4 regions of the Devosia alba genome follow, and region 2 is predicted to be linked to each of the others. Evidence: predicted binding sites of a transcription regulator. Region 2 holds the regulator's gene; each other region holds the start of a gene.

What was found. The regulator PhoB, encoded in region 2, activates phosphate uptake and scavenging genes when phosphate is short. The targets are predictions, from matches to a motif close to TGTCATNNANCTGTCAT.
Region 1: a site for PhoB is predicted at 3,573-3,589, ahead of ABFY71_RS03290 (DUF2794 domain-containing protein). Genes of this name have one in related genera too.
Region 3: a site for PhoB is predicted at 5,618-5,634, ahead of ABFY71_RS06480 (inorganic phosphate transporter). Genes of this name have one in related genera too.
Region 4: a site for PhoB is predicted at 5,464-5,480, ahead of ugpB (sn-glycerol-3-phosphate ABC transporter substrate-binding protein UgpB). Genes of this name have one in related genera too.

What each region holds. Positions count from the first base shown of each region.
Region 1 covers NZ_JBDUUI010000002.1:160,076-167,521, forward strand. Annotated here, with positions in the region: gene ABFY71_RS03265 (invasion associated locus B family protein) at 1-191, opposite strand, end outside; gene ABFY71_RS03270 (invasion associated locus B family protein) at 284-805, opposite strand; gene thpR (RNA 2',3'-cyclic phosphodiesterase) at 1,025-1,564, opposite strand; gene ABFY71_RS03280 (Bax inhibitor-1/YccA family protein) at 1,765-2,535, shown strand; gene ABFY71_RS03285 (GNAT family N-acetyltransferase) at 2,636-3,136, shown strand; gene ABFY71_RS03290 (DUF2794 domain-containing protein) at 3,167-3,556, opposite strand; gene ABFY71_RS03295 (DUF1223 domain-containing protein) at 3,839-4,576, opposite strand; gene acnA (aconitate hydratase AcnA) at 4,709-7,381, opposite strand.
Region 2 covers NZ_JBDUUI010000005.1:222,338-229,783, reverse strand. Annotated here, with positions in the region: gene pstC (phosphate ABC transporter permease subunit PstC) at 1-151, shown strand, start outside; gene pstA (phosphate ABC transporter permease PstA) at 160-1,443, shown strand; gene pstB (phosphate ABC transporter ATP-binding protein PstB) at 1,545-2,327, shown strand; gene phoU (phosphate signaling complex protein PhoU) at 2,357-3,067, shown strand; gene phoB (phosphate regulon transcriptional regulator PhoB) at 3,190-3,891, shown strand; gene ABFY71_RS09875 (MFS transporter) at 3,965-5,590, opposite strand; gene greA (transcription elongation factor GreA) at 5,784-6,266, shown strand; gene ABFY71_RS09865 (aldehyde dehydrogenase family protein) at 6,355-7,446, opposite strand, start outside.
Region 3 covers NZ_JBDUUI010000003.1:256,591-264,036, forward strand. Annotated here, with positions in the region: gene ABFY71_RS06455 (potassium transporter Kup) at 1-896, opposite strand, end outside; gene ABFY71_RS06460 (NADPH-dependent FMN reductase) at 1,064-1,678, opposite strand; gene ABFY71_RS06465 (pyridoxine 5'-phosphate synthase) at 1,931-2,689, opposite strand; gene ilvN (acetolactate synthase small subunit) at 2,857-3,411, opposite strand; gene ABFY71_RS06475 (acetolactate synthase 3 large subunit) at 3,496-5,265, opposite strand; gene ABFY71_RS06480 (inorganic phosphate transporter) at 5,635-7,134, shown strand; gene ABFY71_RS06485 (NUDIX hydrolase) at 7,136-7,446, opposite strand, start outside.
Region 4 covers NZ_JBDUUI010000020.1:15,343-22,788, reverse strand. Annotated here, with positions in the region: gene ABFY71_RS17750 (DeoR/GlpR family DNA-binding transcription regulator) at 1-293, opposite strand, end outside; gene ABFY71_RS17745 (glycerophosphoryl diester phosphodiesterase) at 300-1,043, opposite strand; gene ABFY71_RS17740 (sn-glycerol-3-phosphate import ATP-binding protein UgpC) at 1,090-2,142, opposite strand; gene ugpE (sn-glycerol-3-phosphate ABC transporter permease UgpE) at 2,146-2,994, opposite strand; gene ugpA (sn-glycerol-3-phosphate ABC transporter permease UgpA) at 3,006-3,890, opposite strand; gene ugpB (sn-glycerol-3-phosphate ABC transporter substrate-binding protein UgpB) at 3,980-5,305, opposite strand; gene ABFY71_RS17720 (OpgD/OpgG family glucan biosynthesis protein) at 5,777-7,300, shown strand; gene ABFY71_RS17715 (hypothetical protein) at 7,297-7,434, shown strand; gene mdoH (glucans biosynthesis glucosyltransferase MdoH) at 7,431-7,446, shown strand, end outside.

The DNA.
Region 1 (7,446 bases), on a different contig from region 2:
GTGTAGCCGTCCGGTGCCGGCGTCACGCTTTCCGGCTTGGTCATGGCAAAGCAGACTTCGCCCGTCGCATCGGTGGCGCCATAGCTGGACCACGCCCGATGCTCGCCCAGCAGCCGAACCTGCTGCGCGCTGGCAGCACTGGTCAGAAAGAGCGTTGCAGCAAGGGCAAGCGCCATGGCGGACTTGGTCATCGAGGGCCTCAAGACGATAAGGGGCGGGGGCTCAGCAAGCCCGCCGCCCAGTTAGGGCGGATTACCCGGACCGGGCAACCCGTAATTGATGCCTACTGACAGGCAGCGTCAATGGCGTTGACGGCGGCCGTTGCGCCGCTCAGCGAATAGCTGTCCGTGGTTTCGGTACCGCGCTGGCTGGTGCCTTTGACGGTCAGATTGGTGCCTGCCTTGAACGCCTGCACGAAGCCGCCTTCATCGCCCGTCGAGGCCAGCCAGGCGGCAGAACCTTCGGTGACCATGGGATAGGACTTGCCATCGATAGTGGCGCTGGCCTTGGCATCGGTCGTGTTGAACGGGTAGCCAATAATGGTCTGCACCTCGTTCTTGGTACCCATGCCCTTGCGGTGGATGATCATGAAATGGATCGGGTCGCGGTTCGCCCCGACCGGCTCACTGGACTGCGGCGCTGCCGACACATAGCAGATCAAGCCACTCGCGTCAGTCGCCTGCCAGGCGGTCCAGGCATTGAATGTCCCCAACTCGGTCGCCTGCTGCGCCTGCGCGGCTGGCGCCAGAGCCATGATCACGCCGACCGCGAGCCCGACTGCTAGGCTTCCGGTTTTACTCGTCATCGCCAATTTTTTCCTCATCTTGAAGGTCCGTTATCGAGGTGAGCCACCCGCCGACTCTGCCCCCGACATGGTTACCAAGGTGTCAAATGCCGCCGCATTCGATCGAATTTGCTTCAACTGCCTGCCAAACGCGGCAGCAGTTTGGCAGTGAGCATAATTGCAGACCGGTTTGCGCTGCCAGGGTTAATATCGCGCTAACAGGCTCGTGACTGCACCGCTTCAGGCCGCCAGGGGATAGTGCTGCTCCACCACATAGGGACCACCGCCCACCGAATCCCTGCTCGAGTACAGCACGAATCGCCCCACCGGAAAACTGAGCGGCTCGAACCGGCCCGCTTCGGCGATGAACCGCGCCACATCAAGCGCGGTGCTGCCGCGCAGTCGGGCCAGTGTCACATGCGGCACGAATTTTCGTCCCTCCGGCGGCAGGCCGGCCCGCTGCAGCACCCGCTCCTGGGCCGCCTGCAACCGGTTGAGCGTCTCGCTTGGCTCGATGCCGGCATAGAGCGAGCGGGGCTTGTCGCCGCCAAAACTGCCCAGATGGGTCAGCCGGACATCAAAGCGCATCGAGTTGGCCAGCCGATCGAGGCTGTCGGCCACCTCTTCGGCCATGGGATGATCCACATCGCCGATGAACCGCAGGGTGATGTGATAGTTTTCGACATCAATCCAGCGTGCGCCGGAGAGCCCGCCCCGCTTCAAGGACAGGGCATAACCCACGTCCTCAGGGATTTCCAGACCGGTGAAGAGCCGGGGCATGGGGCCCTCCTCTCATACTCAGATCAAGTCGATTCGCAGCTCGACCGTAGCACAGCCGACCTGCCGGGCCAGTCTTATCGTCGCAACAAGCCGAGAACCCTTGTAAACGCTTGGCGCCCCATCCATATTGACCATCAAGTGGCAATAAACGCCCACCGGCGGTGCGAAACACCGCTTTATCTGGGAAAGGAACCGACTACATGGCTGAATATGACCGTCAGACCCTTGGTGCGCGGGCCGGCTCGGCCGCTGCCATCGACGAGGGCCTTCGCAGCTACATGCTGCGCGTCTACAATTACATGGGCATTGGCCTGGTGGTAACCGGCCTGGCGGCCTGGTTTGCTGCCGCCGCTGCCGTCACCACCAATCCCGACGCTGCTGTCGCGACCATGACCAATGGCACCATGCTGACACAGTGGGGCTATCTGCTGTTCGCCAGCCCGCTGCAGTGGGTTGTCATGCTGGCGCCGCTCGCTTTCGTGCTGGTGCTGAGTTTCGGCATCAACAAGCTCTCCGTCCCGGCCGCACAGGGCGCCTTCTGGGGCTTTGCCGCGATCATGGGCCTGTCGCTGAGCTCGATCTTCCTGGTCTATACCGACGCGTCCATCGCCAAGGTGTTCTTCATTACCGCCGCGACCTTCGGCTCGATGAGCCTGTATGGCTACACCACCAAGCGGGACCTGACCGGCATGGGCAGCTTCCTGATGATGGGCCTGATCGGCCTGATCATCGCCTCGGTGGTCAACATCTTCATGCAGTCCTCGATGATGGAATTCATCATCTCGGTGGTCGGCGTGCTGATCTTCGTGGGCCTTACCGCCTACGATACCCAGAAGATCAAGGAAGAATACTCCGAAAGCCACAGCACGGAAGTGCTGGCCAAGGGCGCCATCATGGGCGCGCTGCGCCTCTATCTGGACTTCATCAACCTGTTCCTGATGCTGCTGCGCCTGTTCGGCAATCGCGAGTAGCCAGCAGCCTTCCTGATTGCACAATCAGCAATTTGGATGGACGACAAATCGGACCGCAGTCTACAAAGGCTGCGGTCCTTTTTTTGTCCGAGTGCATGCCGTGTCCGAATTCTCCTTGCGCCCTTTCCAGTGGGCTGACATTCCCGCCATCACCGCCATCTACAAGCATTATGTCGAGCACTCGGTGGCCACCTTCGATCTCGAAGCCCCCGGCGAGGCGGTGCTGGGCGAAAAATTCGGCCACATGCTGGCCGCCGGCCACCCCATTGTCATGGCGCAGGACCCCGATGGCACACTGCTGGGCTATGCCTATGCCTCGGGTTACCGCCCCCGCCCCGCCTATCGCTTCACCTGCGAGAACTCGGTCTATTGTGCCCCGGACGCCATGGGCCGCGGCCTGGGCACCGCGATGATGGACGAGATCATCCGCCAGTCACGGGACTTTGGTTTCAAACAGATGGTTGCCGTCATCACCGCCGAAGGCAGCGGCTCGATCCGGCTGCACGAAAAGCTCGGCTTCCGCCATATCGGCCGGCACGAGGCACTCGGCTTCAAGTTCGACCGCTGGCTCGACATCGTCCACATGCAGCTCGCGCTGTAGTCAGGTGATGTTCGGCCGCAGGGCAATCATCTAGCCGACCACCGCCAGATGCGGATCCAGCACCCGCAAGACCTGGGCGATGTCATGGCCACGCCGGAGAATGCGGCCCTGCTGATTGGTGACGGTGTATTGCCCCTGCTTGTTGCGCAGGCGCGGGGTCTTCTCGATGATGAACAGGGGACGCTCCGACACCCGGGCATAGATGGAGAACATCGCCCGCTCGCGCAGGAAATCCATGGCGTAATCGCGCCACTCCCCCTGCCCCACCTTGCGTCCATAAACGGACAGGATCAGCGCCAACTCTTTTCGATCGAACACGACGCTGACGGGAACCTTGGCATTGCTGGCATTTGCCGCAGGCTCGCTGGCATGCACCAGCATGAGCGATCCGTTGTTGCCGTTCGGTGTGCGCTTTTGCACTGCTCCGAATACTCCGTGTCACCGTGACGTCATGATCGGGGCATTCAGCCCGCGATGCAAGGCCCCTCGGGAACGAACAATTCCCAATCCGGCCACAATTTGTCCCTGAACCTGCCCAATTGGGCGAACATAGTCTGACCATTGCCTCCAGTGGTTGGCGCCCGGGCCGAATGAGCCCCCAAACCTTGAAGCCCGGGTGCCAGCTTCTCAAATTGAGTTGACCCGACTGATCCCCGTCCTTGCCCCCAAGGACGGGGTTTTTCGTTGCTGCTGGTGGGGAGTTCAGCGCTCGAAGGCGGCAGCACCCAGAATTGGCCCGGGCAGGCCGTCGTTCTCCTGCTGTACAATCACTGCAATGCCGGTGCTTTTGTCCGCCAGCACTTCCGGGATCGGCAGCTTGATATCGGCACCCGTGGCGCATTCCCACAGCCCCAGCACCTGCCTGCCGGTAACGATCTGGGTGTAGACCATGGTCTTGCCGGCATTATTGCCCCGTTCGATAGTGACATCGGCCCGGTCCGAATAGGTCACCAGCCAGACCACCGCATCTTTCAGCGTGGTATCGGCCGGAATGGCGATCCTGAGCATGTCGCCGACTTCGGTGACGTCGATGTGCAGCGGCAGCTGGGCCCGATCAATCGCCCGATATACGTCCGGGCGCCGCGATCCGACCACGCCCTTGGTGCCGTTGACCACCATTTGCGGCGTATAGATGCGCGATGAGCCCCAGCTCTGGGCATAGGCACGCTGGCGGTCCGAATAGTCAGCCGCGCCGAACGTGTCCTTCCAGCCCGCATAATCCCAATAATCAACGTGATAGGCCAGTGCCAGCACGTCGCCCTGATCAGCCAGGCTGGTCAACAGCGCGTCGGCAGGCGGACACGATGAGCAGCCCTGGCTGGTGAACAACTCGACCACCGCCTTGGGCCGCAGGCTTACGCCATCAGCCGCAGCTGGCTGGGCCAGCGCGCTCAGAACAACAATGGCACTAAGGGTGGTCAGCCAGCTTGCAAGTCTCATGGCCACGGTTGTAGTCCGCCGCCACCCGCCCCCGCCAGTCAAAAGAGGGTGAGAGCTCAAAACCATCTGCTGTCCCCAATAAAAATGGCGGCCCAGAGGGCCGCCATTGTCAATTCAGGTGGCTTGGCGCGCCTAGGCAGCGACCAGGCTACGCAGCACGTAGTGCAGAATGCCGCCATGCTTGTAGTAGTCGAGCTCGTTGGCGGTATCGATGCGGCAGCGGGTTTCGATATTGAGCACCGAGCCATCGGCACGGGTGATCTTGACGGTGACCATGGCGCGCGGCGCGATCTCGGTCACACCCTCAATGTCCACGGTCTCAGTGCCATCAAGCCCGAGCGACTGCCAGCTCTCGCCATCCTTGAACTGCAGCGGGATAACGCCCATGCCAACCAGATTGGAGCGGTGAATCCGCTCGAACGACTGGGCGATCACGGCGCGGACACCCAGCAGATTGGTGCCCTTCGCCGCCCAGTCACGGCTTGAACCGGTGCCGTATTCCTTGCCGGCAAACACCACCAGTGGCGTGCCGGCGGCCTGATAGGCCATGGCGGCATCATAGATCGCCATCTGCGAGCCGTCCGGGCCCTTGGTGTAGCCACCTTCAACGCCGGGCAGCATCTGGTTCTTGATGCGGATATTGGCGAACGTGCCGCGCATCATCACTTCATGGTTGCCGCGACGCGCGCCATAGGAGTTGAAGTCCCTGGGTGCGACCTGATGGCTTTCCAGATATCTGCCAGCCGGTGTCGTCGACTTGAACGAGCCCGCCGGTGAAATGTGGTCGGTCGTGATCGAATCGAGGAACAGCGCCAGCACCTTGGCATTGGCGACATTGGTGATGGGCTTGGGGTCCATCGTCATGCCCTCGAAATAGGGCGGGTTCTGTACATAGGTCGAGCTGGCGTTCCAGCGGTAGGTCTCGCCGCCATCCACCGAAATGCCCTGCCAGTTTTCGTCGCCCTTGAAGACGTCCGAATAGCGGCCCTGGAACATTTCCTTGGTCACATGCGTGCGCACGATCTCGGCAACCTCGTGATTGGAGGGCCAGATGTCCTTGAGGTAAACCGGCCGGCCATCCTTGGAGGTACCAATCGGGTCCCTTGTGATGTCGATATTCATCGACCCGGCAATGGCATAGGCCACCACCAGCGGCGGGGACGCCAGATAGTTGGCCTTCACGTCCGGGTTAACACGGCCTTCAAAGTTGCGGTTGCCCGAAAGCACCGAAGCGGCAACCAGATCGCCCTCCTGCACCGCCTTGGCGATGGGCGCCGGCAGCGGGCCGGAATTGCCGATACAGGTGGTGCAGCCATAGCCGACCAGGTTGAAACCGATGGCGTCAAGATCGGCCGAAAGCCCGGCGCTATCGAGATAATCGGTGACGACCTGCGAGCCGGGCGCCAGCGAGGTTTTCACCCATGGCTTGGAGTCCAGACCCAGCGCCCGCGCCTTGCGCGCCACCAGACCCGCTGCCACCAGCACCGATGGATTGGAGGTATTGGTGCACGAGGTAATGGCGGCGATCACCACATCACCGTGACCAATGGCGTAGTCAGTGCCCTCAACGGCAATCTTGGGATTGTCGGTCTTGCCGAATTCCTTGGGCAAAGCTGCGGCAAAGGCCGGCTTGGCATTGTCGAGCGCGATCCGGTCCTGCGGGCGCTTGGGGCCCGAGATCGAGGGCACCACAGTGGTCAGGTCGAGTTCGATGGTCGAGGTGAAGACCGGATCGGCCGAAGTGGTCTCGCGGAACATGCCCTGCGCCTTGGAATAGGCTTCCACCAGCGCCACGCGGTCGGCATCGCGACCCGATGTGCTCAGATATTTCAGCGTATCGGCATCGACCGGGAAATAGCCGCAGGTGGCGCCATATTCGGGCGCCATATTGGCGATCGTCGCCTGATCTTCGAGACTGAGATAATCAAGGCCGGGGCCGTAGAACTCGACAAACTTGCCGACCACGCCCTTCTTGCGCAGCATTTCAGTGACGGTCAGCACCAGATCGGTCGCGGTGATGCCTTCATTGATCTTGCCGGTCATCTTGAAGCCGACAACCTCGGGGATCATCATGGTGATCGGCTGGCCCAGCATGGCGGCCTCTGCCTCGATGCCGCCCACGCCCCAGCCCAGCACGGCCAGACCATTGACCATGGTGGTGTGCGAATCGGTGCCCACCAGCGTGTCGGGATAGGCGACGGTCTCGCCGTTCTCTTCCTTGGTCCACACGGTCTGCGCCAGATATTCCAGGTTCACCTGATGGCAGATGCCGGTGCCGGGGGGCACCACGCGGAAATTGTCAAAGGCCGACTGACCCCAGCGCAGGAACTCATAGCGTTCGCCATTGCGCTCATATTCGAGCTCGACATTCTGCCCGAACGACTGCGGCGTACCAAAGCTGTCCACCATCACCGAGTGATCGATGACCAGATCGACCGGCACCAGTGGATTGATCTTCTGCGGATCGGCGCCGAGCTTGGCCGTCGCGTCGCGCATCGCGGCCAGGTCCACCACGGCCGGCACGCCGGTAAAGTCCTGCATCAGCACACGGGCGGGACGATAGGAAATTTCCTGCTCCGAGGTCCGCGTCTTCAGCCAGGTGGCAACAGCCTCGATATCGGCCTTGGTCACGGTGCGATCATCTTCGAACCGCAGCAGGTTTTCGAGCACCACCTTCATCGAGTGGGGCAGGCTGGAAACGCCCGCCAGGCCGTTCTTCTCGGCTTCCACGATCGAGTAATAGGTGTAGGTTTTGCCGCCGACCACCAGGGTCGATTTCGACTTGAAGCTGTTTTTTGAGGTCACTATGTCCGCCCGTCATCTCGTGTTGCGGCAGGCGCTCGGGTTCAGGAAAGCTCCCCGAATCCACT
Region 2 (7,446 bases):
GATTGTTACCCTGCTGATCGGTGATACCGCGTTCGACAGCCCGAAGACCCTGGCGGCCTTCGCGCTTGGCCTCGTGCTCTTTCTGGTGACGCTCGGGCTCAATATCGTTGCGCTCACTATCGTGCGCAAATACCGCGAACAGTACGATTGAGGCCGAATATGTCCAACGCAACGATCTCGCCAAGTGTTCATAGTTCCAAGGCCGAATACGCCAGGCTGCGCGCGCGCCGGCACGCGGCCGATGCCCGGCTGCGCATCTATGGCATTGCGGCGATTACCAGTGCCATCGGGTTGCTCGGCATACTCCTGTTCACCTTGATCCTTGGTGGCTATTCCGCCTTTGTGCAGACACATATCCGCGTCGACTTCCCGATTTCCGCGGAACATGTCGATGCTGCCGATCCGGCGGCCGGCAATTACCGTGCCATAGTCAGCAGTGGCGTCAGCGCCCTGCTGCCTTCCGAGACCCCTGCCCAGGCCCGGCTGATTTCCCAGATACTGACCAACAACACCCAGTTTTTCGTGCGCGATGCCGTGGTCAAGGACCCTTCGGTGATCGGCGGCACGCTGACCATGGAAATCCCCGCTGCCGACATCTACGATCAGCTTCACAAGGGCAATATCAGCCGCGATACCATCGAGGAAAACCGCCGCGTCACCGATGAGCAGATCGTCTGGTTTGACACGCTGGACGAGATGGGCCGCGTCAGCACCCCGTTCAACTGGGGCCTGTTCTTCAACGCCGACAGCCGCTTTCCCGAAATCGCCGGCCTGGCTGGCGCCATCACCGGCTCCTTCTATGCGTTGCTGGTCTGCTTCCTGATCAGCTTCCCGATCGGCATCTTCGCGGCCATCTATCTGGAGGAGTTCGCTCCCAGAAACCACATCACCGATATCATTGAGGTCAACATCAACAACCTCGCCGCGGTGCCCTCCATTGTCTTCGGACTGCTCGGCCTGGCGGTTTTCCTGCAGATTTTCGGCCTGCCCCGATCGGCCCCGCTGGTCGGTGGCATGGTGCTGGCGCTGATGACCCTCCCCACCATCATCATCGTCACCCGCAACGCGCTCAAGGCCGTGCCACCCTCCATCCGCGAGGCCGGCTACGGCATGGGGGCCTCGCCCCAGCAGGTAATCTGGCACCACGTGCTGCCGCTTGCCCTCCCCGGCATTCTCACCGGCACCATTATCGGTCTGGCCCAGGCCCTGGGTGAGACGGCCCCACTGCTGCTGATTGGCATGAACGCTTTCATCACCAGCCCCCCAGGCGGCGTCTTGGACGCCTCTACCGCCCTGCCGACCCAGATCTATATCTGGGCTGACAGCCCCGAGCGCGGCTTTGTATCCCGTACCTCCGCAGGAATTCTGGTTTTGATGGGCTTCCTGCTCCTCATGAATGCAATTGCGATAGTTCTGCGTCAACGCCTTGAGCGGCGCTGGTAACAGTCGCCTCCGCCCCGTCGTCTGCACCTTCCGAAGGATCACTGATTATGGATATGCTCGCCGGCAAGGTTAAGAAAACAAATCAACCTCTGGATGCCACCATGAACCCCACCGATGTCCTTGATCGCCCGATCCGCCTCACCGCGCGCGACGTCACCGTGCATTATGGCGCCAAGCAGGCCCTGTTCGGCATCTCCATCGACATCCCCGATCGCGCGGTCACCTCGTTCATCGGCCCGTCGGGCTGTGGCAAGTCGACCTTCCTGCGCTGTTTCAACCGCATGAACGACACGATCGAAGGCGCCTCGGTCGGTGGAACCATCAAGCTCGACGGCGACAATATCTACGATCCCGATCTGGACGTTGTGGAATTGCGCGCCCGTATCGGCATGGTGTTCCAGAAGCCCAATCCCTTCCCCAAATCGATCTACGACAACGTCGCCTACGGCCCCAAGATTCACGGCCTCGCCCGCTCGCGGACCGATCTCGACGAGATCGTGGTCTCCTCGCTGCGCAAGGCGGGCCTGTTCGAAGAGGTCAAGGATCGCCTCAACGAGCCCGGCACCGGCCTGTCCGGCGGCCAGCAGCAGCGCCTCTGCATCGCCCGCGCCATCGCTGTCGGCCCCGAAGTCATCCTGATGGACGAGCCCTGCTCGGCGCTTGACCCCATCGCCACCGCCATCATCGAGGAACTGATCGACGAACTGCGCGAGAACTACACCATCGTCATCGTCACCCACTCGATGCAGCAGGCCGCCCGGGTTTCCCAGAAGACCGCGTTTTTCCATCTGGGCAAGCTGATCGAGGAAGGCGTCACCGAAGACATCTTCACCAACCCCGAGCACAAGCAGACCCAGGACTACATCATGGGCCGTATCGGCTGATCCCCGCACGGACATAAGAGGAGACTGCCATGCCCGCCACCGGCACCGACCATATCGTTACCGCCTATAGCGACGAGCTGATCCAGCTGGCCCAATCCATCGCCGAGATGGGCGGCCAGGTCGAACTCGCCATCGAGAACGGCACCAAGGCCCTGCTCAAGCTGGATCGCGAACTGGCAGATCTGACCATCATCGCCGATCAGCGCATTGACGACATGCAGCGCAATATCGACGACATGGCCGTCTCGATGATTGCCCGCCGCCAGCCCATGGCCTCGGACCTGCGCGCCATCATCACCTCGATCCACGTCGCCAACGACCTCGAACGCGTCGGCGACATGGCCAAGCAACTGGCCCGCCGCTCGCTCAAGCTCGAAGGTATGAGCCTGCAACCCACCTTCTACAATGGCGTCAAGAACATGACGGCCCTGGTGCTGCGCCAGATCAAGGATTCGCTGGACGCCTATTCCAGCCGCAACGCGGCCGCCGCCATCCAGGTCTGCAACCACGACGACGAAGTCGATGCCATGTACACCTCGCTGTTCCGCGAACTGCTCACCTACATGATGGAAGATCCGCGCAACATCACGCCCTGCACCCATTTGCTGTTCTGCGCCAAGAACCTCGAACGCATTGGCGACCACGCCACCAACATCGCCGAGCACGCCTATTACCTGCAGACCGGCAAACAGCTCACCAGTGATATCCAGGAACTGCATCGCACCCAGATCAAGGCGTAACATGACATTCGATCCGTCGGAACATTTCGGCCCAATTGGCTAGCATGGTGACAGCGCGCGGATCACTTCCCGGCCTCACCAGGCAAACCGGCCTTCCTTTGTCCTAAAACGGGGTTGCACCCATGCCCGCTACCATTCTCGTTGTCGAAGACGAAGGCGATATCGCCATCCTGCTGCGCTACAATCTCGAAGCCGAGGGCTTCCGCGTTGTCACCGCCGAAACCGGCGACGAAGCCGCCCAGGCCATTCAGGACAAGCTGCCCGATCTGATCCTGCTCGACTGGATGCTGCCCGAAATCTCCGGCATCGAAATGTGCCGTCGCCTGCGCGCCCGCGAGCAAACCGCCCGCGTGCCGATCATCATGCTCACCGCACGCGGTGAGGAGGAAGAGCGCGTCCGCGGCCTGGCCACCGGCGCCGACGACTATGTGGTCAAGCCCTTCTCGGTGCCCGAGCTGATCGCCCGCATCCACGCCCTGCTGCGCCGCGCCAATCCCAATCTGGTCACTGCCGCCCTCAAGGTCGGCGATCTCGAACTCGACCGCACCACCCACCGCGTTCGCCGCGCCGCCCGCGACGTTCATCTCGGCCCCACCGAATACCGCCTGCTCGAATATCTGATGCGCCATCCCGGCCGCGTCTATTCGCGCGAGCAGCTGCTCGATGGCGTCTGGGGCAATGATGTCTATGTCGACGAGCGCACCGTCGACGTCCATATCGGCCGCCTCCGCCGCGCCATCAATCGCGGCCGCGAAACCGACCCCATCCGCACCGTCCGCGGCGCCGGCTATGCCTTCGATGAGCGCTTCGCCCAGGTCGCCTGAGGCTTCCGGGCCCCCGATCTGTCCCTCCCCCTTCAGGGGGAGGCTAGGAGGGGGCGCCCGCCCCCCTCCGCCTCTAAACCTCGGGCACGCTGCGCAGCGGCGTCTCGTCGGCCAGCGGCACGGTCTGCCGCTCGATCATCCGGTGCACCTGTGGCGGGCCATCGCCCTGGTGCAGCGTCCGCAAGGCCAAGAAATTCTCCGCATCCGCCTTGGTGCGCCGCAGATTATGCCGCACATAATCCACCCAGGTCGGCACATGGTAGCTTTCCACCCACAGATCAGGCTGCTCCAGATCGCGCAGCAGCGCCCATTGCCGCGCTCCGTCGCGCAGCCGCACCTTGCGTCGCTCGGTCATCAGCGCCAGGAACCTGGGTATGTCATCCTGGGCAATGCGATAGTCGACCATCACCATGATCGGCCCGCTGCGCGGGGTCAGGTTCAGCCGCAACACCGGTTCGTTGAAGGTGTTGAGCGGGCCCAGATCGCGCGATTCAAACTCCCGCAGCGGCAGGATGAACCCCACCAGCGCGCAAAGCACCAGTACCAGCGCGGCCATGGCCAGCGCCCAGTCAATCCCGAACGCGTCGGCGCTGACGCCCCACAGCCAGCTGCCCATCGCCATGCCGCCAAACGTCGCCGTCTGGTAGAGCGACAGCGCCCGGCCCACCACCCAGCGGGGCGATGACAGCTGGATCGATACGTTGAACAGGCTCATCGACAGCACCCAACACGCCCCCGCCGGCACCAGCACGGCGTGGCTCAGGATCAGGTCGCGGCTGAACCCCAACCCCGCGCAGCTCAGCGCAAAACCGATACAGGCCGCCCGCACGATCCACTCATTGCTGAAAAGCTCGCGCACCCGGCCATTGATGAACGCGCCGCCAATCGCCCCCAGACCGAAGCAGCCCAGCAGGGTGCCATAGGCCAGCGCCCCGCCGCGCACATACTCCGCCGCCACCGAGGGCAGCAGCGCCAGAACCGCAACGGCGGACAGCCCGAACAGGAAGCTGCGGAACAGCACCGTGGTCAGGCTGGGCGACAGCGACACATAGCGAATGCCGGCCAGAATGGCACTGCCAAAGCCTTCGCGCGGCAGGCGGTTGGCGGGCCGCTCCGGCTTCCAGCGCAGCAGCGCGGTAATCAGCGGCAGATAGGTCACCGCATTGAGCGCAAACGCCGCTGCGGCGCCTGCCAGCGCCACGATCAGCCCGCCCACTGCCGGGCCGACGCTGCGCATCATGTTGAAGCCCATGGCGTTCAGCGTCACCGCGCCGGGCAGATCGCTGCGCGGCACGATATCGCCCATCGACGCCTGCCAGGACGGATTGAACAATGCCGTCCCGGCGCCGATCATGAACGTGAGCGACAGCAGCAGCCAGGGACTCATCAGGTTCATGAAGGCCAGCACCGCCAGCAGCAGCGACACCAGCGCCATCCCGCCCTGCGCGATCATCATCACCACGCGGCGATCGAAATTGTCGGCCAGTGCGCCGGCAGCCAGGGAGAAGATCATGATGGGCAGCGTGGTCGACGCCTGCACCAGTGCCACCATATTGTGCGAGTCGGTCAGCGTGGTCATCATCCAGCCGGCACCCACCGACTGCACCAGCCCGCCCAGATTGGACACCAGCGTGGCGGTCCACAACAACCTGAAGGTCTCATGCTTGAACGGCGCCAGTATGGCGGGTCTGTCAGTCATTTCTCATTCTCGTGGCAGACGGCATCACCCCGTCTTGGGCCAGACTGGCCGGTTTGACAAGCCGCTCGCGCTTTCCATACCGCCTATGCAACCTCTCCCGCCTCCCCTACATTGACCCGTCATCTGCAATCAAGCATCGCCGCCCCCGGACTGGCCTTCGGCCTGTCCGACCGCGTCGCCATGGAGCCAAGCTTTGAGTGTTGCCTTTACCAAGGAAGACAGTGCCGAAACGGCTGCGGAAACGCTGCTGCCCGATCGCCCGATTTCCAGCCATGCCAATCTGGTGACCGAAGCCGGTCTGCGGGCACTGCAGCAGGCCCTCGAACAGGCTCGCCTGGCCTATGATGCCGCCAGCACCGTCAGCGATGTCAATGAGCGCCGCCGTCAGGCGGCCATTCCGCTGCGCGACCTGCGCTATTACGCTGAGCGCGTCCGCACCGCCCAATTGATGCCCGAGCCGGCCGCGACCGATACGGTGGCCTTTGGCAGCACGGTCACCTTCCGTCGCGCCGACGGCCGGGTGCAAACCTATCGCATTGTCGGCGAGGACGAAGCCGAGCCGGGCACCGGCACGATTTCCCATGTCTCGCCTGTTGCCCGCGTTCTGCTCGACCGGGCCGTCGGCGACGTCGTCAGCCTGGGTGCCCAGGAATTCGAGATCACCGCCATCGCCTGAGCCGCCCGCCTTCACCATGCGCGGCAACGACAAACGGCCCCTGGCTTGCGCCAGGGGCCGTCCGGAATGTGTCTGCGGCCGATATGGCTTAGCCGGCAGCGGTATAGGCTGTCTTGACCACGGTGAAGAACTCGGCCGCATACTTGCCCTGCTCGCGCGGGCCATAGCTGGAGCCCTTGCGACCGCCGAACGGCACGTGGAAGTCCACGCCCGCTGTCGGCACATTGACCATCACCATGCCGGCTTCGGCATTGCGCTTGAAGTGCGTCGCATATTTCAGCGAGGTGGTGACGATGCCGGCTGACAGGCCGAACTCGGTGTCATTGGCCGTCGCCAGCGCTTCTTCATAGTTCTTGACGCGAATGACCGAGGCCACGGGGCCAAAAATCTCTTCACGGCTGATGCGCATCTGGTTGGTCGCCTCGGTGAACAGCGTCGGCTGCAGGAAATAGCCTTCCGTCGGGGCGTTCACCCGATTGCCGCCCACCCGCAGGGTGGCGCCTTCGGCCTGACCAATGGCGATATAGTCCATATCCTGTTTGAGCTGGCCCGGATCGACCACGGGGCCGATTTCGGTATCCTTGGCCAGGGCATCGCCCACCCGCAGATTCTTGGTGCGCTCGCACAGCGCGTCGACGAAGGCATCGTGAATGCCCTCGGTCACGATCACCCGCGACGATGCCGTGCAGCGCTGGCCGGTCGAGAAGAAGGCCGACTGCGCCACGCTTTCCACCGCCACCTTGAGGTCGGCGTCGTCCAGCACCACGGTCGGGTTCTTGCCGCCCATTTCCAGCTGGAACTTGCGGCCCACCTCGATGGAGGCTGTGGCCACGCGCTTGCCTGTGCCCACCGAGCCGGTAAAGCTGATGGCATTGACGTCCTTGCTGTCCAGCATGGTCTGGCCGACGACCGAGCCCTTGCCCATCACCAGATTGACCACGCCATGCGGCAGGCCGGCGCGATGCAGAATGTCGACAATCGCCCAGGTTGACCCCGGCACCAGATCGGCCGGCTTGATCACCACCGTATTGCCATAGGCCAGGGCTGGCGCCATCTTCCAGGCCGGAATGGCAATCGGGAAATTCCACGGCGTGATGATGCCGATCACCCCGATCGGCTCGCGGGTGATCTCCACGCCCACGCCGGGCCGAACCGATGGCAGCACTTCGCCGGCCAGCCG
Region 3 (7,446 bases), on a different contig from region 2:
ATTTCAAATATCGGGCTTTCTACATTGTGCACGCCCACTTGCAGGACGAATGCACCCTGCCCGAAATAGTTCAGCAGCAGGCATGGGAACACCAGGCCGAACCAGGCAAGGACGATCGGCTTGCGGCCAAAATGCCCGAGATCGACATACAGCGCCTCGGCGCCGGTGACAGCCAGAAAAATGGCGCCAAACACCACAAAGGCAATGGCGTAGTGGGTGTAGATGAATTCCAGTCCCAGCAGCGGATTGATCGCCCACAGCACCGCGGGGTACTCGATGATGTGCACCACACCCGAGAAGCCGAGGACGAGAAACCAGACTGCGGTGATTGGGCCGAATATGATCGAGACCTTGGCCGTGCCAAACCGCTGCACGAAGAACACCCCGACAATGATGACTAGGGTAATAGGCACCACCCAGCGCGCCATACCCGGCTGCACCAATTGCACACCTTCAACCGCCGACAGCACCGAAATGGCCGGGGTAATGATGGCGTCGCCAAAGAACATGGCTGCGCCGAGCACACCCAGAATGGTAATCCAGACCGGCGGATTAGTGAAAGTCTTACGCGCCAGCGCCATCAGCGACAACGTTCCGCCTTCGCCATTATTATCGGCGCGCGTGACGAAGAACACGTATTTGACGGCGACCGTCAGGGTTAGCGCCCAGACGATCAGCGACAGCAAACCCAGAATTTCGATGCTGCTCTCGGCCGCACCGGGTCGAACGCTCATCGCTTGGCGGAACGCATAGATCGGGCTGGTTCCGATATCGCCATACACAACCCCGATCGCTCCCATGGCGAGCAAGGGAAGGTCTTTATCGGAATGTGGGTGGCTGTTGTGGTCGCTCGCATCGATGCCGACGGTGTCGTCGGTCGAATTCGTCTGCGTCATGAACCCAGTGCTCTCATGGTCATAGGCGGAGGCGCTATACACCCCACCTTGCTCACACACAACACCCTGCCGCCATAATGGTTCAACCCGCAAGGCGTAAACCAGCAAGGGTCGCCCCGGCTGGAGCGACCCTTGCTGTTCAAGCAGGCTTGATGGTCCTGTGGTGTTTATTCAGCAGCTTTGGCAGCCGCAGCATCGTCGGCGCGCGCAGCCTTGGTTGCCGTGCCCCACCACACCAGCTGCGAGAGCATGTCCGTGGCGCTGGCACCGATCGAGCCCTCGAGGTCGGACATCGGCTTGTTCTGCTGGCCGAGCGGATGCACGGCGAAGAAGTCGGCGCCGCCGATGTGCACGGCCGAGCGGGTCGAGACCATCTGCAGCTCGACGCCGATGCCGCGCAGGTGTTCGGCAGCACGGGTGCCGCCAACGCTGCCATAGGCCACCATGCCGAATGGCTTCTTGTTCCACTCAAGGTAGGCCTGATCGAGCGCGTTCTTCAGGGCGCCGGTGATGGAGCGGTTGTACTCGGCAACCACGAAGATGTAGCCGTCGAATTCGCCAATCTTGTTCTGCCAGGCCACTGCCTTGGGATCGCTCGAGGGCATCCACAGGTTCGATGCGGCTTCATTGAAGAATGGCAGGTCGAAATCCTTGAGGTCGACCAGTTCGGCCGAAATGCCATCAAAGGCATTGGCCTTGTCGAGGATCCACTGCGCTGGCTTTTCACCAAAGCGGCTGTCGCGGGTAGAGGAAATGATAACGGCAATCTTGAGATCGGACATGGCGCCCTCCTTGGTAACAAATCGTAACTGAGGCGATATATGTGCCTAGCGCGATCCTTCACAAGGAGGCACGCAGGTGTCGCCCAGCGACAGCGAGCTGCGCAGGGCACACCCATGTAAGTATGGAAAAACCCGAATTTTCAGGAGTTTCAGCGACAGTGCCACAACATAGCGAGGCACTGGCAACGCCGGGCTGACGCACTGTTCGTACAGGCGCTACAATGGCCTGCGCCTAACTGGCGCAATCATCAATCACGAACGGCGAGCCTGATCGCCCAACAGGGCGCAATAGGCCCTCACCGCCGCAGCAAACCCCATCAGCAGGGCATCGGCGGTCAGGCCATGCCCGATCGAAACTTCATCGACCCCGGGCACCGCTGCCTGAAAGGCGGGCAAATTGGCCAGCGTCAGATCATGCCCGGCATTAACCCCCAGCCCCACACGCCGGGCCGCCCGGGCCGTCTCGGCAAGCGCGGCCAATTCGTATTCGGCCTTGTCGGGATCCGCGTAACAGGCGCCATAGGGACCAGTATAAAGTTCGATCCGGTCCGCGCCCGTTGCCTTGGCTGCTGCCACGCCATCGGCACCGGCCTCGGGGTCGCAGAACAGCGAAATGCGCCGTCCCGGTGCCTTGAGCAACTGCACCAGAGAGGTCAGATAATTGCCCTTGCCGCGAAAATCCCAGCCATGGTCCGAGGTCGCCTGCTCAGGACTATCGGGCACCAACGTGACCTGTTGGGGATTGACCTGGTTGATCAGGGCAATGAATTCCGTGCTTGGGTAACCTTCGATATTGAACTCTGCGGCCGGATACTCATCGCGCAGCAGTTCGGACAGTTCGAACACATCAGTGCGCCGGATATGGCGTTCATCGGGACGCGGATGGATGGTGATGCCACTGGCGCCGGCGTCCAGCGCCACACGGGCCAGCCCGACCACACTTGGCCACGGCAGATCACGACGGTTACGCAATTGCGCGACGGCATTGAGATTGACGGAAAGCAGGGTCATGAGCACACCGGGTCTGATAATGCTCCATCACTACACTATCAAAAGCGCTGCACCCAACCCGCATTTGTGATGACGCCGCTCCGGCGCTGCCATGGACGCTCCTCTGCGCAGGGCAACAGCGCAGGCAGATTTCGCCGCCTCGCGCTGGGTTCGTTTCCGGTGCTGGGCTACATACTCTGCGGCCCGCGCGAGATGGCAGCCAACCCGGTGCGCACCACCTCGACCAGCCCTAGGGGCTGCATCAGCGCGATGAAGCTGTCGATCTTGGCTGGCTTGCCGGTAACTTCAAACACGAAGCTTTCCACCGATGCATCGACGATCTGGGCGCGGAAGGCATCGGCCAGCCGCAAGGTCTCGGCGCGGCGATCGCCCGATCCAGCCACTTTGATCAGTGCCAGTTCGCGCTCCAGCGAGGCGCCTTCCGCGGTCAGATCGTGCACCTTGTGCACCGGCACCAGCCGCTCCAGCTGCAGCTTGATCTGGGTCAGGGTCTTGGGCGTGGCGATGACGACAACGGTGATGCGACTAAGTCGGCGGCCATGTTCGGTTTCGCTGACGGTCAGGCTTTCGATATTGTAGCCACGGGCCGAGAACAGGCCAACCACACGAGCGAGGATGCCCGGCTCATTGTCCACCAAAACCGAAAGCGTGTGGCGCTCGATTTCCTGGGTTTCCTTGGTCAGGAAGTAGGCCGAACCGGTCGGCTGAAGATGTGCGTTCATTTTCTTGGTCCTCACTGGAGCCGTTTGTCGATCAGCCCCTCATTCCGCTGCATCAGCTGTCCAGCGGCGTAGAAGGGGAAGCGATCAAACCAGCTGCCGTCCCTTCTCGTCGATGATGGACCCGATATTGGCGGTATCGGGCAGGATGATCTCATTATGCGGCTTGCCCGAGGGTATCATGGGCAGGCAGTTCTCATCCTTTTCCACGATCACATCGAACAGCACCGGGCCGTCGTAGTCGAGCATTTCGGCAATTGCCGCATCGAGTTCGGCCGGGTTCGAGCAACGAATGCCCTTGCCACCATAAGCCTCGGCCAGCTTGACGAAATCGGGCAGCGATTCCGAATAGGAATGGGCATAGCGCGAGCCATGCAACAGATCCTGCCACTGCCGAACCATGCCCATGCGCTCATTGTTGAGGATGAAGATCTTGATCGGCAGCCGATACTGCACCGCAGTCGACAGTTCCTGCATGGTCATCTGCACGCTGGCTTCGCCGGCAATGTCGATAACCAGCGCATCGGGATGAGCCACCTGCACGCCCACCGCAGCCGGCAGGCCATAGCCCATGGTGCCAAGGCCACCTGAAGTCATCCAGTGGTTGGGCTTGTCGAAGTGAAAATACTGCGCCGCCCACATCTGGTGCTGGCCCACCTCGGTGGTGATGAACACTTCCTTGCCCTGCTTCTTGCTGGCCTCGCGCAGCCGCTCAATGGCGTATTGCGGTTTGATCACCGTGTCCGAATTCTTGTAGCCCAGCGATTTGACGGCGCGCCACGTCTCGATCTGCTTCCACCATGGGGCCAGCGCCTCGGTGCGCGGCTGGTTGGTCTTGCTGCGCCAGACACGGACCATTTCGGACAACACCCGCTCACAATCGCCAATGATCGGCACGTCAACACGCACCACCTTGTTGATCGAACTTGGGTCGATATCGACATGGATCTTGCGGCTATCGGGCGAGAAGGCGTCGATCCGACCGGTAATGCGATCATCAAACCGCGCGCCGATATTGATCATCACGTCGCAGTCATGCATCGCCAGATTAGCCTCGTAAGTGCCGTGCATCCCCAGCATGCCCATCCACTGCGGATTGGACGCGGGAAATGCTCCCAGACCCATCAGCGTCGAGGTCACTGGAAAGCCGGTCAATTCCGCCAGCTCACGCAAGCGCGCCGACGCCTCTGGGCCGGCATTGATCACGCCGCCTCCAGTATAGAAGATCGGCTTTTCGGCCTTGAGCATGAGATCGACAGCAGCTTCGATCGCTGCGGCATCGCCATCCATTTGCGGGCGGTAGCTTTGATGGCGCAGCGTATCGAGGTCAGGCTTGTAATAGTCGCCCATGGCAAACTGGATATCCTTGGGGATATCGATCACCACCGGACCCGGCCGGCCGGTCGTGGCGATCAGAAAGGCCTCATGCATGATGCGCGGCAGGTCTTCGATCCGCTTGACCAGGTAATTGTACTTGGTGCAGCTGCGGGTAATGCCGACCGTGTCGCACTCCTGGAAGGCGTCCGTTCCGATCAGCGTGGTGGGAACCTGCGCCGTGATGCAAACAAGGGGGATGGAGTCCATCAGCGCATCGGTGAGGCCGGTAACGGCGTTGGTCACACCGGGACCTGAGGTGACGAGCACCACGCCGGGCCTGCCGGTTGAGCGGGCATAACCTTCAGCCATGTGCGTCGCGCCCTGCTCATGCCGCACCAGAATGTGCTGGATGTCATCCTGCTGGAACATTGCATCATAGATCGGCAGGGCGGCGCCGCCCGGATAACCGAAGATATGCTTGACCCCTTGATCGGTCAGCGCCTGGATTACCATTTCCGCGCCGGTCATTCTTTCGGCCATCGTTTTAGTCCCTTCCTCAGTCCATTGTCCTGACCCGGTCTCATAGTTGGCGGAAACCGGGCAATAAAAAAGGCCCCGTTCGGGACCTGTTTTCGGCGCACCAGCTATCGCGCGGGATGCTATCCCACGTTGCCGATGCGCCTACCTACTACGAGAATGAGTGCCCGCACGGGACCTCTCCTAAAAGAAATTCTGGTCGCATTGATAGGAGCAATTTTGCAAAGCTGTCAAGGCCCGCGCCGATCAGCCTGGCCAGTGCATGGATTTCTTTGGGCGCACGCAATTGCGACAATGTGTGACAAAACGGTGGTTTTTCACACTGACAATGCTATTGCCCCCTCACACACCTCATGTGACGGATAGATGACAATGGCAAAGCCCGTGCTGGACAAGGACCTCAAGCGGGTCGCCGGTCTCGAACTCGCCACGCACAATCTGGCCCGCTCACTGGCCGCCCCCGGCATCGCCCTGGTGTTTCTGCTGGCTGCTGCGGTCTGGGCCAGTTTCGTCGTAGCGGACGGCCCCACCAGCTATATGGTCGTCATCGCCGCCGTGATCGCTGGTTATATGGCGCTCAATGTGGGCGCCAATGACGTTGCCAACAATATGGGCCCCGCCGTGGGGTCAAAGGCGCTCACCATGCTGGGCGCCCTGCTTATTGCCGGGACCTTCGAGGCTGCTGGGGCCTTGCTGGCCGGTGGCGATGTGGTCAGCACCGTGGCGCGCGACCTGCTGATCGGCGATCAGCTCGATGGCGATACCTTTGTGCTGGTGATGATGGCGGCGCTGCTGGCCTCGGCGCTCTGGGTTAACCTGGCCACCATCATCGGCGCCCCCGTCTCCACCACGCACGCGGTCGTCGGTGGCGTTGTCGGCGCCGGTATTGCCTCGGCCGGCATTGGCTCGGTTGCCTGGCCCGTTGTCGGCACCATCTCCCTCAGCTGGGTCGTTTCACCCGCGCTTGGCGGCTTGTTCGCCGCAATGCTGCTGGCCTTCATTCGCGCCACCATCACCAAGCGTATCGACAAGATTTCTGCAGCCCGGGTCTGGGTGCCCATTCTGGTGGCATTGATGACTGGTGTCTTCACAATGTATCTGGCGACCAAAGGCCTCAAGCGCATCTGGAGTCCGGGTCTGACCATGGTCTTGCTGCTGGGTCTGGGCTTCGCCGTGCTGGGCTGGCTTGTGGCCATGCCGCTGATCCGGCATCAGTCGCTGAAGATCGAGAACCGCACGAAACATATCGCCAAACTGTTCCGCCTGCCCCTGATCGTGGCCGCAGCACTGCTGTCATTTGCCCACGGTGCCAACGACGTAGCCAATGCCATCGGTCCGTTCGCCGCCATTGTCACGGCGGTGCAGACTGGCCACGCTCAATCGGCAGATATCACCTTGCCGCTGTGGGTGCTGCTGATCGGCGCCATCGGCATCGCGCTTGGGCTGGCCTTGTTCGGCCCCCGCCTGATCCGTACGGTCGGCGAACAGATCACCAAGCTCAACGAAATCCGCGCCTATTGCGTCGCGCTCTCGGCGGCCATCACCGTGTTGGCAGCGTCCGCTCTCGGCCTGCCAGTATCATCGACCCACATCGCCGTCGGCGCCATATTCGGGGTCGGCTTTCTGCGCGAGTATGTTGCAATACGCGAGATGAAGGGCAACGCCGTACCGGTGCATGCGCGCTTCCTCGATCCAGCCACGCTCAATGCCACGCCCGAAGAGGCATTGTCCAAGGACCGTCAACAGGCCGGTCGGCGTCTGGTGCGACGCCAGCACGTGTTGAGCATCGCCGCCGCCTGGGTCATCACCGTACCCGCATCGGCTGCACTCGCCGCCCTGGTGTTTCTCGTACTTGGTCTACTGATCGGCTGATTCAACCAAACCGCTTGGCCAGATCAAGCGCAATGCGGGCCAGCGCGGGGTCCGCCAGCAGGCGTTGGGCTTCCGATACCACCACCCAATGACGCAGCCGCTGCCCGCGCTCCTTCCACTGGTCGAGCTGGGTTTCTACCAGTAGCGGATAGATGTCGACATCCACCAGCGCCGAACCATCAAGGTCCGATCCGGTGCGATAGCTGCCGATTGGGGTGTCTTCAATCTGGCCGACCACACCGGCTTCCTCAAGTGCTTCATTCGCCGCGCTTTGGCTGGCCGAAAGGCCCGGCTCGATGGCGCCCTTGGGGA
Region 4 (7,446 bases), on a different contig from region 2:
ACCGTGGAATCGGGTTCGATGACGCTGGCAATGCGCTGGGCAATGCGCTTTTTCGCGCCACTGTTGAGGGCCGCGCGGGCGCTGATCGAAATATTGCGGGCGGGCACGGGCAGATCGACGCCGCCATGGAAACGCCTGGTAAAACCCAGCTCACACAGGGCGTTGATGTCACGCCGTAGGGTTTGGGGGGTCAGGCCATAGCGCTCGGCAAGCTGCTCGATATACTGAACGCCTTCAATCTCCAGCCGTGCCAGGATGTCGCGCTGTCGGCTGGACAATCTGCCCCGATCCATTGCCTGCTACCCCAGAAAGAGTTTTGGGTTGTCGGTAATGACCCCGGTCAGGCCGGCGTCCCAGAATGAACCGAGCTCGGCCGGATTGTTGCTCGTCCAGGCGCGCACCTTGATGCCGCTTTGGCGGGCCTGCTCCAGAAAGCCGATGCTGAGCGCCTTGTAGTTGAGGTGGATGGTGCGCGCCGGAATGGCGGCCAGCCGGGCCTGCCAGTCCGCCGGCAGTTCGGACCACAGCATGGCCAGTTCCAGATCGGGTTCGCGCGCATGCATGGCCTTGAGGGCGTCGGGATCGAAGCTCGAGATCATCACCGGCACGTCCTTGTGCTGGCTGATGTCACGCTGCACCGCGTCCACCAGCTGGTCGAGCGAGCGGTGGTGCGGATGCTGCTTGATTTCGATATTGGCGCCGAGGCCGAGCTCGCCCAGCACGGCCATGACCTGGCTCAGCGTCGGCAGGCGCTCGCCGGCAAAGCGGGGGTCAAACCAGGCGCCGGCGTCGAGCGTTTCCAGGTCGGCGCGCCGCAATGTCGCCAGCTTGCCGGTGCCCGAGGTGGTGCGATCGACGCTGTCGTCGTGGATGACCACCAGCGTTTCATCGGCCAGCAGGGCCACGTCCAGCTCCACCCAGCGCGCGCCCTGCTCGGCTGCGGCCCGGAACGCGGCCAGGGTATTTTCCGGGGCTACGGCGGAGGCGCCGCGGTGGGCCTGTACTTCGTCGCGGGTGGGGCCCGTTTTTGTGTTGGCTGTCATGAATGGTCTTTATGCTGGGCCGGCAAGGGCGTTGCGGCGATGGATGCTAGGCTGTTGCGGGGTCGTCGGTTCGCCGTCCGGTCGCCGAATTGAAGGGATGGAGGTCGGCGGGGCGGGCGAAGATGGTCAGCGCGGCACCCTCGTCAACATGGGGGCGCCCCTGGATGCTGAGCACCATGGACTGGTTCGAGCCCGTCAGCTTGACGTGAAGGTGGCTTTCGCCGCCGATCGGCTCGAGCAGTTCGGCTATGGCCTCGATCATCACGCTCGGGCCCTCGGGGCGCTCCAGCAGCAGCGCATCAGGCCGGATGCCGACAATGTCGGTGTTGGGCGGCAGGGCCGAAAAGTCGGCGCCGGAAAAGGCCGATAGCGGCACCAGATTCATGGGCGGAGAGCCGATAAACCCGGCGACGAACAGCGTTGCAGGCCGGTCATAGACATCGGTGGGTGTGCCGATCTGTTCCACCAGTCCGCCATTCATCACCACCAGCCGGTCGGCCAGGGTCATGGCCTCAAGCTGGTCGTGCGTCACATAGAGGCTGGTGGTCTTGAGACGGCGCTGCAGTTTGCGGATTTCGACGCGCATCTGCACGCGCAGCTTGGCATCCAGATTGGACAGCGGCTCATCGAACAGGAAGGCAGCCGGTTCGCGCACAATGGCGCGGCCCATCGCAACCCGTTGGCGCTGGCCGCCGGAAAGCTGGCGCGGCTTGCGATCGAGCAATGGCCCGATCTCGAGGATGTCGGCGGCTTCCTGAACCCGGCGATCAATCTCGGCACGCGGCGTGCCACGGTTCTTCAGGCCATATTCGAGGTTTCCGCGCACTGTCATATGCGGGTAGAGCGCGTAGTTCTGGAACACCATGGCGATGTCGCGCTCGGCCGGCTCGGCCTTGACCACGTCGCGGCCAGCGATCTCGATGCGGCCGGAGGTGACCGATTCCAGCCCGGCCACCATGCGCAGCAGGGTGGATTTGCCGCAGCCGGAGGGCCCGACGAGAACGATGAGTTCGCCGTCTTCGACCGAGAGATTGATGCCCTTGACTGCAGGCACGGGGCCGTAATTTTTCTGCAGGTCGACGATATTGATCGTGGCCATGGCTTATTTCTCCGTTTCGACCAGGCCCTTGACGAACAGGCGCTGCATGAAAATGACGACAAGGACGGGGGGCAGCATGGCCAGCATCACGGCGGCCATGACGAAGTTCCATTGCGGCTCGGAATCGGCGGTTGCCGCCAGCCGTTTGATGCCCATCACGATGGTGTAGTAGCGGCTGTCGGTGGTCACCAGCAGTGGCCACAGATACTGCACCCAGCCATAGATGAATAGGATGACGAACAGCGCCGCGATATTGGTGCGGCTGAGCGGCAGCAGGATATCGCGGAAGAACTTCATCGCCCCGGCGCCGTCGACGCGGGCCGCTTCCATCAGTTCATCGGGCACGGTGAGGAAGAACTGGCGGAACAGGAAGGTCGCGGTTGCCGAGGCAATCAGCGGGATGATCAGGCCGGGATAGGAGTTCAGCATGCCCAGATCCGCCACCACCTTGAAGGTGGGGATGATACGCACCTCGACCGGCAGCATCAGCGTGATGAAGATGATCCAGAAGGCCACCATGCGGAACGGGAAGCGGAAGAACACGATGGCATAGGCCGACAGGATCGAGATGATGATCTTGCCCACGGCAATGGAGATGGCCATCACCAGCGAGTTCAGCAGCATGATCCACAGCGGTGGCGCGCCGGCGCTGGAAATGCCCTCATTGAGCATGAAGCTGTAGTTCTCGATCAGGTGCGGGCCGGGCAGCAGGGGCACCAGGCCGCGCATGAAGTCGCCGCTGCCATGGGTCGAGGCGACGAAGGCCAGGTAGACCGGGAACACCACGATAACGACGCCGACGATCAGCACGAGATGGGTGAGGAAGGCCAGGACGGGTCGGTTTTCAATCATTTCGGCGCTCCCTAATACTGAATTCGCCGCTCGACATAGCGGAACTGGATGGCGGTGAGAGCGATGACGATGATCATCAGGATCACCGACTGGGCTGAGGACGAACCGATGTTCAGCCCCAGGAAACCGTCGGTATAGACCTTGTAGACCAGGATGTTGGTGGCCTGGGCCGGACCGCCCTGGGTGGTGGCGTCGATGATGCCGAAGGTGTCGAACATGGCGTAGTTGATGTTGACGATCAGCAGGAAGAAGGTGGTTGGCGCCAGCAGCGGGAAGACGATGGTCCAGAACCGCTTGAACGGCCCGGCGCCATCAATGGCGGCCGCCTCGATCTGGGATTGCGGCACCGACTGCAGTCCGGCGACAAAGAACAGGAAATTGTAGGAAATCTGTTTCCAGCTGGCTGCCATGACCACGAAAATCATGGCCTGGTTGCCGTCGACCCGGTGGTTCCAGTCGATACCCATACCGCGCAGCAGATAGGGCGCGATACCGATGGTGGGGTTGAACATGAACCACCACAAAATGCCCACGACGACCGGCGCCACGGCATAGGGCCAGACCAGCAAGGTGGTATAGGCCCGGTTGCTGCGCAGCACCCGGTTCACCGCAACCGCCAGGATCAGCGACAGCGACATCGATAGCGCCGTCACGCTGAAGGCAAACACTGCGGTCTTGCCGAGCGAGCCGACATACATCGGGTCGATGAGCAGCCGGCGATAATTCTCGAACCACACAAAAGTGGTCTTGAAGCCAAACGGGTCTTCCCGTTCGAACGAGGATTTCAGTGCCTGGACAGCGGGCCAGATAAAGAAGATCAGGGTTACGGCAAGCTGTGGGACAAGCAGCCAATAGGGCAGGAATTTATTGGGGAAAGTGGTTCGCTTGGCCTGCATGCTCCGCCTCGTAACTGACTGCGCTCATGCGCAGAGACAATGGCGCTCCACCCTCGGTGAAAGGGTGGAGCGAGTTTGGGCCGGAGGGCCTACTGGTTGGCGGCTTCGAAGTCGCGCAGGATCTGATTGCCGCGCTCGACGGCGGAATCAAGCGCTTCCTGGGCAGTCTTGGAGCCGGCCAGCATGGCTTCGAACTCTTCATCCACCACGTTGCGGGCCTGGGTCAGATTGCCAAAGCGAACGCCCTTGGAATTGGCCGTCGGCGTGCCGCGGGTGATCTGCTGGATGGCGACGTCCGAACCCGGGTTCTGGGCATAGTAGTCCTGCGACTGGCCCAGTTCGTAGGCGGCATTGGTGATCGGCAGGTAGCCGGTGAACTGATGCCAGCCAGCCTGGATCTCAGGCTCGCTGAGATAGGTGAAGAACTGGGCAACGCCCTTGTAGACTTCAGGATCCTTTCCGTTGAGCGCCCACAGCGTCGCGCCGCCGATGATCGAGTTCTTCGGCTCGGTGATCTCGTCGTCATAGTAAGGCAGGGGGGCGAAGCCGACTTCGAATTCCTTGGAGTTGGCGATGACGCCAGCGCGGCCTGCCGAGGAGTTCATGAAGATGGCGCATTCCTGCGCGTAGAATTTGGGAGCCGAGTCGGCGCCGCCAACCGGGCCACCATACTGGAACAGGCCTTCGTCAGCCCATTTCTTCAGATTGTCCCAGTGCTTGACCTGTACCGGGCCGTTGAAGGTGAATTCGGTGGCGAGACCGCCAAAGCCGTTATCCAGGGTGCCGAAGGGCTGGTCATGGATGGCTGACAGGTTCTCGGTCTGGATCCAGGTGATCCAGGCGCTGCTGAGACCGCAGGGGGCGGCGCCCGATTCCACGATCTGCCGGCTCATGGTCTCGAGTTCGGCCCAGGTCTTGGGCGGCGTTTCACGGTCGAGGCCAGCCTTTTCGAACAGGTCCTTGTTATAATACATGATGGGCGTTGAGGAGTTGAACGGCATCGACAGAATGTTGCCGTCGACGTCAGAATAATAGCCGGTCACTGGCGCGAGGAAGCCAGATGGATCCCACGGCTCGCCATTGTCGGCCATCAACTGGTAAACCGGATAGACGGCGCCCTTGGCGGCCATCATGGTGCCGGTGCCCACTTCGAACACCTGCACGATGGCGGGCTGTTCGTTGGCACGGAACGCGGCGATGGCAGCGGTCAGCGTCTCGGGATAGGTACCCTTGTAGGTCGGAATGACCTTGAATTCAGACTGGCTCTCGTTGAAGCCGGTCGCGATTTCCTGAAGCTTCTCGCCCAGCTGGGCGTCCATGGCGTGCCACCAGGCGATCTCGGTCTGGGCAAAAGCCGGCGTCGCCGCCAGCATGGCGGTCAGCCCGACGGACAGGCACAAAACTTTCTTGGACATGCTCACTCCCTTGTTATTGTGCTGGGACTTGCGCGTCCCAAGCTTGGCGCTATTTGACAGCATCGAATTTTCCTTTGCAAACAGGAAATGTTCATATGAACATTCATGGAGCCGCGACCGCACCGTTCCGGTCTGACGCGGCCTTTTAAATCAGGTATTTAGCAGTTTTATGACAGTGCGTTCGTATTGCCGGGCCTGTGCACAATCGAGCTAGTTGTTCGGCTCATTTGAACATTTCCGTGCGCGTCGCCGGTCCGCCTGATCGCCGTCTCGGGGTGCTGGCACCGGTCCATGCGTCCGGCGCATGGGTTGCATGCAACAACTTTTTCACCGCAGTGACGTTCCAAGCCCTACCGAAGCACCGCTACCGCGTATTGGTGGTTATAGAGTAGGTTCTAAGTGCCACGTCCCCTGCACACTTCCCGTCGCCGCCGCCAGCTCCTGCAAGCGCTGGGAGCCTCGCTGCTGCTAATGTCGAGCACAGCCCTGACCTTCCCCGTGATGGCACAGGAACCGGGGGCTTCGGCTTTCGACTTTGACAGCTTCAGCGCGCGGATGCAGGACCTTGCCACCACGGCTTTCGAGCCGTTGAGTGCCCTTGTCCCCGAGCCCCTGCACAATCTCGACTATGACGCCTATCGCCGGATTCAGTATCGCCCGGATTCCAGCAAATGGGCCGATGATGGACACGGCTACCGCCTGCAGGCGTTTCACCTCGGCTGGCTCTATACCGAGCCGGTCAAGGTGTTCGAGATCGATGCGGGCGTGGCCCGCCTGGTGGCTTTTGGCACATCTGATTTTCAGTATCATGACAGTGTCGTGGAGGAAGGCGTTCTGGCCGATGCTTTCCCCGGCGTGGCCGGGCTCCGGGTCAATTACCCGCTCAACAACCCGCAGGGCTATGATGAGCTGGTGTCTTTTCTGGGCGCGAGCTATTTCCGCTCGCTTGGCCGGGACAATATCTATGGCCTGAGTGCCCGTGGCCTGGTGGTCAATTCCTGGGTCAATCTGCCCGAAGAGTTTCCGCGCTTTTCCGAGTTCTATGTGGAACGGCCGCAGCAAGGCGGTGCGTTGACCATTTATGCCGCGCTCGACAGCCAGAGCGTCACCGGCGCCTATCGCTTTGTCATTACCCCGGCCAGCGATGCCGATCAGGAAACCACGATGGACGTGACGGCGCGGCTGTATTTCCGCAGCGATGTCGCCGAAATTGGCATCGCGCCGCTGACCTCGATGTTCCTTTATGCCGAGGCCAATCGTGGCGATTTTGATGACTACCGGCCGCAGGTCCACGACAGCAACGGGCTGTTGCTGGAGCGCGAAAGCGGCGAGGTGATGTGGCGCGCGCTCAACAATTCCACAACCCTGGGCAATTCCTATCTGTGGGAGAACAATCCCAGGGCCTTCGGGCTCTATCAGCGCGGCCGCGACTTCGAGAGCTATCAGGATGCGGGCGCCCATTATGAGCGCCGGCCCTCGCTGCGGGTCGAGCCTGTGGGCGCCTGGGGCCAGGGCATGGTCCGCCTCATCGAAATTCCAGCCCGACTTGAGGCCGACGACAATATTGTGGCGTTCTGGGTTCCGGCCGAGCCGGCACAGGCGGGGCAGTCGCGCGAGTTCGCCTATCGGCTGCGCTGGGGCAATCTTGATCCGGACCCCAAGGCCAGCACGGCCTTTGTCGCCGAGACGCGCTCTGGCGTGGGCGGCGTCTCGGGGGTGGAGAATGCGGAAAATCTTCGCAAGTTCGTGGTCGATTTCAGCGGCGGTGAATTGCAGGACTTTGCGGACGGCACGCCGATCGACATTCTGGCCAGTGTCAGCGGTGGCGTGCTGCGCAATTCGGTGCTGTCGCGCGTTCCGGCCAATGGCGCCTGGCGCCTGGTGCTGGACGTGGAGACCGAGGGCGGCGCGCTCCTGGAGCTGAAGGCCTATCTGGTTGGTTTGGGGCGGAAGTTGACCGAAACCTGGCTTTACCAGTGGAGGCCCGCAGCATGAACTATCCAGCAGAATTCAACTTCGCCAGTGCCCTGCCGGACGCGCCGCTGCATATGCCCAAACAGCAATTGCAGCACCGCAGGTCATTGCCGCGCGCCATCATCGATACGCTTCTGGCGTTCACCGGTCGGTGATTGAGACGAATC